Regions from separate parts of the Enterobacter sp. UPMP2060 genome, predicted to be linked through region 2. Evidence: predicted binding sites of a transcription regulator. Region 2 holds the regulator's gene; the other holds the start of a gene.
What was found. The regulator LexA, encoded in region 2, represses DNA repair genes until DNA is damaged. The targets are predictions, from matches to a motif close to TNCTGTATGTACATACAGNA.
Positions count from the first base shown of each region.

Region 1: a site for LexA is predicted at 2,180-2,199, ahead of dinB (DNA polymerase IV). Genes of this name have one in related genera too.

Region 1 covers NZ_JBSKJQ010000005.1:231,924-235,781, forward strand. The annotation lists gene pepD (cytosol nonspecific dipeptidase) at 1-1,026, shown strand, start outside; gene dinB (DNA polymerase IV) at 1,104-2,162, opposite strand; gene nqrM ((Na+)-NQR maturation NqrM) at 2,272-2,475, opposite strand; gene nqrF (NADH:ubiquinone reductase (Na(+)-transporting) subunit F) at 2,475-3,698, opposite strand; gene nqrE (NADH:ubiquinone reductase (Na(+)-transporting) subunit E) at 3,709-3,858, opposite strand, start outside.
Region 2 covers NZ_JBSKJQ010000011.1:69,853-73,710, forward strand. The annotation lists gene dinF (MATE family efflux transporter DinF) at 1-1,316, opposite strand, end outside; gene lexA (transcriptional repressor LexA) at 1,380-1,988, opposite strand; gene ACWKXN_RS18490 (diacylglycerol kinase) at 2,097-2,465, opposite strand; gene plsB (glycerol-3-phosphate 1-O-acyltransferase PlsB) at 2,620-3,858, shown strand, end outside.

The DNA.
Region 1 (3,858 bases), on a different contig from region 2:
GAAGAAGCGGGCATGGACGGCGCGTTCGGTCTGCAGGCGAACTGGCTGCAGGCGGACATCCTGATCAACACCGACTCTGAAGAAGAAGGCGAGATCTACATGGGCTGCGCGGGCGGGATTGATTTCATCTCTACCCTGCCGCTGAAGCGCGAAGCGATTCCTGCGGGCTTCCAGACCTTCAAGCTGACGCTGAAAGGGCTGAAAGGCGGCCACTCCGGCGGTGATATTCACCTGGGTCTGGGTAACGCCAACAAACTGCTGGCGCGCTTCCTGGCAGGCCATGCGGCCGAGCTGGATCTGCGTCTGGTAGACTTCAACGGCGGTACACTGCGTAACGCGATTCCGCGCGAAGCGTTCGCCACCGTAGCGGTTCCAGCGGCAAAAGCGGACGAGCTGAAAAAACTCTCCACCATATACCTGGATATCCTGAAGAACGAACTGTCGGCGAAAGAGAAAAACCTGACCGTGGTGCTGGAATCTGTTTCTACAGATAAAGCCGCGCTGACCGCGCAGTCTCGTGACACCTTCGTTCAGCTGCTGAACGCGACGCCAAACGGCGTGATCCGCAACTCTGACGTGGCGAAAGGCGTGGTGGAAACCTCACTGAACGTGGGCGTGGTGACCATGAGCGACGACAGCGCGGAAATCATCTGCCTGATCCGCTCCCTTATCGACAGCGGTAAAGAGTACGTGGTGAGCATGCTGGAATCTCTGGGCACGCTGGCGGGCGCAAAAACGTCTGCCAAAGGCAGCTACCCGGGCTGGCAGCCGGATGCAAGTTCTCCGGTGATGGCGCTGGTGCGTGAAACCTATCAGCGTCTGTTCAACAGCACGCCGAACATTCAGGTGATCCACGCCGGTCTGGAATGTGGTCTGTTCAAGAAACCGTATCCGGACATGGACATGGTATCCATCGGGCCAACCATTACCGGTCCGCACTCGCCGGATGAGCAGGTTCATATCGAAAGCGTCGGTCACTACTGGACGCTGCTGACTGAGCTGCTGAAAGCGATCCCAGTTAAGTAATACCCTTACCCCAGCCCTCTCCCACAGGGAGAGGGTGAAAAACGTAGGTCCGGTAAGCGTAGCGCCACCGGGCTTTTTTACAACCCCAGAACCAGCTGGCGCTCTAGCTGCGGATCCAGCAGCGTAACGTGCAATCCCACCAGCCTCACCCCTCGCCCGCCACGGCGCTCTTCCCATGCCTTTTTCGCCGTCGCGATAAGGTCGTCTTTATTCAGACGCGGCCAGACGTGTTCCTGCGTGGTCTGCTGGAAGTCATTGAATTTTAATTTGATACCCTGGCGGGCAATCAGCAGGTCCGGCTTCACCTTGCTTAAGCGTCGTTCCAGCTCAGGGTAAAGCTGTTCCGTGATAATGGTTTCGCATTCGGACCAGTCATGAATATCTTCAATGAGGGTGCGCTCAACGCCGACGGATTTCCGCAGCCGCTCGCTGTTCACATCGCGATCGTCAATTCCCTGGCTGCGCTCCCACAGCACGCGGCCAAACTTTCCAAAGCGCTTGAGCAGCATGGCGAGATCGCTTCGCTGCACGTCTTCGCAGGTCCGTAGCCCCATGCTTTCCAGCTTTGCGGCGGAGACTTTTCCCACGCCGGGGATTTTGCCGAGCGGCAGCGTTTTCAAAAACGCCGGCACCTCGTCAGGCGTGATGACGTATTGACCGTTGGGCTTATTTAAATCGGAGGCGATTTTGGCGAGGAATTTAACGGGCGCGACGCCCGCCGATGCCGTCAGATTCAGCTCGTTGAAAATAGTCTGGCGGATCTCCTGCGCCATCAGCGTGGCGGAGCCGTGGCAGTGCACGCTGTCGGTCACATCCAGATAGGCTTCGTCCAGCGACAGCGGCTCTATCAGAGAGGTATAGCGGGAGAAGATTTCCCGAATATGGAGGGAAGCCTCTTTATAGGCTTCAAACCGGCCGGGCAGAAGCGTGAGATGAGGGCAAAGCTTTAAGGCCATCGCCGTTGGCATCGCGCTGCGCACGCCAAATTTGCGCGCAGGATAGTTGGCGGTGCTGATGACACCACGCTGAACGCGGCTGCCGCCAATGGCGATGGGAATATCCCGCAGCGCCGGGTTGTCACGCATCTCCACTGCGGCAAAAAAGCAGTCCATATCGACATGGATTATTTTGCGCATAGTAAGCCCTCACTCATCACTGGATAAGTATACAGTAAACAAATAAGGGTTGAGAAGCAGATGTGAGAACGCCGGGTGGCGGCTTTGCCTTACCCGGCCTACAAAAAAATTAAATAATGCGCTGCTGCTCGCGGGCCATCCTTTTCTTCCGCGCATCGCACGGTTCCGGGCAGTCGCAGACCTTTTCCATCCCAATAGAGGAAATACCGCCGCAGCTGCCCTGAATGCTTTTCCGCTTAACGATCCAGCCTAACGACATGCCGAAGATGACAAGCACAAACACCACAAAGGTTGCCAGAAACGTCAGCATCATCAGCCTCCAAAGTCATCGAGCATGATGTTCTCATCTTCGACACCGAGATCTTTCAGCATCTTAATCACGGCGGCGTTCATCATCGGCGGACCACACATATAGAACTCGCAGTCCTCAGGCGCCGGGTGCTGTTTGAGGTAGTTTTCATACAGCACGTTGTGGATGAACCCCGTATAGCCCGTCCAGTTATCTTCCGGCTGCGGATCGGAAAGCGCCACATGGAAGGTAAAGTTCGGGTTTTCACGCGCCAGCTGTTCAAACTCATCTTCATAGAACATCTCGCGCAGCGAGCGCGCCCCGTACCAGAAGCTGATCTTACGCTGGCTCCCCAGCCGCTTGAGCTGGTCAAAGATGTGCGAGCGCATCGGGGCCATACCGGCACCGCCGCCGATAAAGACCATTTCCGCATCGGTATCTTTCGCGAAGAACTCCCCGAACGGGCCGGAGATCGTCACCTTATCACCAGGCTTCAGGGACCAGATGTATGACGACATGACGCCCGGCGGCGCGTCCGGCACATTCGGTGGCGGCGTGGCGATACGCACGTTGAGCATGATGATGCCCTTCTCTTCCGGGTAGTTGGCCATCGAGTAGGCGCGCAGCGTCGGCTCTTTCACCTCAGATACAAAGCGGAAGAGATTGAATTTGTCCCAGTCGGCGCGGTACTCATGCGGCACGTCAAAGTCCGCATAGGCCACAGCGTGCTCCGGGCACTCAATCTGAATGTATCCTCCGGCGCGGAACGGGACATGCTCGCCTTCCGGCACCCGCAGCTTCAGCTCTTTAATAAAGGTGGCTTTGTTATCATTAGAGATAACCTCGCACTCCCATTTTTTGACGCCGAAGATCTCTTCCGGCAGCTCAATCTTCATGTTCTGGCGCACCGCGACCTGGCAGGCCAGACGACAGCCCTCTTTTGCCTCACGCTTTGTGATATGCGCCAGTTCGGTTGGCAGAATATCGCCGCCGCCCTCTTTTACCGTCACGCGGCACTGCCCGCAGGAACCGCCGCCGCCGCAGGCTGAGGAGACAAAAATGCCGTTACCGGAGAGCGTGTTGAGCAGCTTGTCTCCCGCCGGCGTGCGGATCTGATTCTGCGGCTCGTCGTTAATATCAATGACCACGTCGCCGGAATTCACCAGCTTCGCGCGCGCCGCCAGAATAAGCCCTGACAGCACCAGTACAATCAGCGTGAACATCACCACGCCAAGGATAATTTCCATCTGTTTGCCCTTATAGCTGCACACCGGAGAAGGACATAAAGCCCAGCGCCATCAGCCCGGTGGTGATAAAGGTGATCCCCAGGCCACGCAGACCCGCAGGCACGTTGGCATATTTCATTTTCTCGCGGATCCCCGCCATGGTGACAATCGCCAGCATCCA
Region 2 (3,858 bases):
GGGAACCAGGTATCGTTTTGCCAGTGGCGGTGCCAGATAAAAGCCAGCGATATCCCTCGCAGCGAGAGGAAAACGGCCAGGGCCAGCCACAAACCGTGATTACCCAGCCAGGGAAGCGTCAGCAGCGTCAGACCAAACCCGGCCGCCGCGACCGCCATGCTGTTACGCATTTCCGCTCCGCGCGTCGCACCAATAAACATGCCGTCCAGCAGATAACACCAGACGCCGACCACCGGTAAGATGACTTGCCAGATGAGATAGTGACTCGCCAGCTCGCGCAGCGCAGGAAGAGACGTAAGCAACGCGACAATTTGCTCACCAAAGCAGGCGTAAACCAGGCCGAACACCAGCGCCACCAGCCCAGACTGGCGGCAGGCTGCCCGCCAGACGTCCCTAAGCTGCCCGCTTTCGCGCGCCCCGTACGCCTGCCCGGAATGCGCTTCTACCGCATAGGCAAATCCGTCCAGCGCGTAGGCGGTAAAGGTCAGCAGCGTCATCAATACCGCGTTGACCGCGACGATTTCTGGCCCCTGTCGGGCCCCGAAAACCGTCAGCGCGCCGAAGCAGAGCTGAAGCAGCAGCGAGCGCAGCATGATGTCACGATTGAGCGCCAGCAGCTTACGGATATTGCCGCGCCATGCGGTTTTGAGCAGCGCCAGGGAGATCCCGCGCATCGCCAGCACGCGCCAGACCATCCACAGACCGATAATCAAGGTTCCGTATTCGGCAATCGCCGTCGCCAGCGCCGCGCCCTGCACGTTCATATGCAGGCCCATTACCAGCCAGACATCCAGCACAATGTTGAGAAGGTTGCCTGCCACCAGCAAAATCACTGGCGCACGGGCGTACTGCACGCCCAGTAGCCACCCCAGCAGAACCAGGTTTGCCAGCGAGGCGGGCGCGCTGAGCCAGCGAATTTCAAGGAAACGGCGCGCCTGAGCCAGTACCGCCTCGCTGCCGCCGACAACATGGAGCGCAAGGTCGATCAGGGGCGTACGTAATAAAACGATTAACACTCCCGCGCCAAGCGCAAGGATCAGCGGCTGGACCAGCGCGCGCGCCAGACGCAGCGGATCTTTTGCACCATAAGCCTGTGCCGTGAGCCCGGTGGTGCTCATGCGCAAAAAGAGCAGCAGCATAAACAGGAAGCTGGTTGCCGTCGCGCCAATCGCCACGCCGCCAAGATAAACAGGCGAATCAAGATGACCAATAACGGCAGTATCGACCAGCCCCAGCAAGGGCACGGTGATATTGGAGAAAATCATCGGCAGAGCGAGACGCCACAATGCCTTATCTGATTCCGTCAGCAGTGACATGAAAAATACCGGGAGTGGAGAATGAAGCAGGCTACAGCGGCGCCATAGCCTGTCAGGAAGAGATTACAGCCATTCACCGTTGCGAATGACCCCAACCGCCAGTCCTTCGATAGAGAAGTTGTGTTCGCGGAGATCGACCACAATCGGGGAGAACTCGTTGTTTTCAGGCAGCAGCTGAACGGTGTTACCCTGTTTTTTCAGACGCTTGACGGTAACTTCATCATCAATGCGCGCGACAACTACCTGGCCGTTACGCACATCCTGCGTTTTGTGCACCGCAAGCAGATCGCCATCAAGAATACCGATGTCTTTCATCGACATACCGCTAACGCGCAGCAGGAAATCTGCGCTCGGTTTGAACATGCCAGGATCGACCTGGTAGTGGCCTTCAATATGTTGCTGTGCCAGTAAAGGCTCACCGGCGGCAACACGGCCTATCAGCGGAATGCCCGTCTCTTCTTCCACCAGCAGGCGGATACCGCGTGACGCGCCTGAAACAATCTCAATCACGCCTTTACGCGCCAGCGCTTTCAGGTGTTCTTCGGCAGCATTCGGAGAACGGAAGCCCAGACGCTGCGCGATTTCCGCACGCGTGGGTGGCATACCCGTCTGGCCGATATGATCCCGGATGAGATCAAACACCTCTTGCTGCCTGGTCGTTAACGCTTTCATTCCGCCCCCTGGGTGTATATACAGTTATGCTGTGAGTATATACAGTCAAAGGCGATTTTGGAACCAAAAACTGCACAAAAAACCAGGGACTTAATTATTCCTCGAGGCTCATCGGAAATGCGACCAAAGCAGCGTGACCCAGGTGATAACGGCAGTGATAATCGCCAGCAACACGGCAGCAGAGCCCATGTCTTTTGCGCGGCCAGAAAGCTCGTGGAAATCTGAACCAATGCGATCAACAACGGCTTCAATAGCGCTATTAAGAATTTCCACTATCATCACCAGAAGCACGGAACCGATTAGAAGTACGCGGGTAATAGCATCAACATCAAGGAAACAGGCGATGATCACCGCGATGATAGCGGCGACGCCCTCCTGGCGAAAGGCGGCTTCGTTGATCCACGCGGCACGGAAACCTTTCCATGAATAGCCGGCGGCTTTGATGATACGCGTTAACCCAGTGGTATTATTGGCCATTAAAAGAACCTTTTATGAAAAAAAGCGTCAGTAACAGGAACTGTAGCGCGTTTCGCTACAGCCTGAAGTATGACGGGTAACAACAGAAATTTTGCGCGCTTTCTGTTATCCTTGCGCCGCAATTGCATTATTAACCAGAGGCTTTACATCGTTTATGTCCGGCTGGCCACGAATTTACTACAAATTACTTAATTTACCATTAAGCATCCTGGTAAAAAGCAAGTCTATCCCAGCAGAACCCGCGCTGGAATTGGGGCTCGATACCTCGCGTCCTATTATGTACGTTTTGCCTTATAACTCGAAGGCAGACTTACTGACGCTTCGCGCCCAGTGTCTGGCGCATGACTTACCGGACCCGCTTGAACCGCTTGAAGTTGACGGTACGCTGCTGCCGCGCTACGTGTTCATTCACGGTGGACCGCGCGTGTTTACCTACTACACGCCAAAAGAAGAGTCCATCAAGCTGTTCCACGACTATCTTGACCTGCACCGCAGCAACCCCGATCTGGATGTGCAGATGGTGCCGGTGTCGGTGATGTTTGGTCGTCGTCCGGGCCGTGAAAAAGGTGAAGAGAACCCGCCGCTGCGCATGCTTAACGGCATCCAGAAGTTCTTCGCGGTCTCCTGGCTGGGACGCGACAGCTTTGTGCGTTTCTCCCCTTCCGTTTCGCTGCGTCGTATGGCGGACGAGCACGGTACCGACAAGATCATCGCGCAAAAACTGGCGCGCGTGGCGCGTATGCACTTCGCGCGCCAGCGCCTCGCTGCCGTAGGGCCGCGTCTCCCGGCGCGTCAGGATCTGTTCAACAAGCTTTTGGCCTCCAAAGCGATTGCCCGCGCCGTTGAAGACGAAGCGCGCAGCAAGAAAATATCGCATGAGAAAGCCCAGCAGAACGCCATTGCGCTGATGGAAGAGATTGCAGCGAACTTCTCTTACGAGATGATTCGCCTGTCCGATCGTATTCTCGGCTTTACCTGGAACCGCCTGTATCAGGGCATCAACGTTCATAATGCCGAACGTGTGCGTCAGCTGGCGCACGATGGCCATGAGATCGTCTATGTTCCCTGCCACCGCAGCCACATGGACTACCTGCTTCTTTCCTACGTGCTCTATCACCAGGGGCTGGTACCGCCGCACATTGCTGCCGGTATCAACCTGAATTTCTGGCCAGCAGGTCCGATTTTCCGCCGCCTGGGCGCGTTCTTTATCCGTCGCACCTTCAAGGGCAACAAGCTTTACTCCACCGTGTTCCGCGAGTATCTGGGCGAGCTGTTCAGCCGCGGCTATTCCGTGGAGTACTTCGTGGAGGGCGGTCGTTCCCGTACCGGACGTCTGCTTGATCCGAAGACCGGCACGCTGTCGATGACCATTCAGGCGATGCTGCGCGGAGGA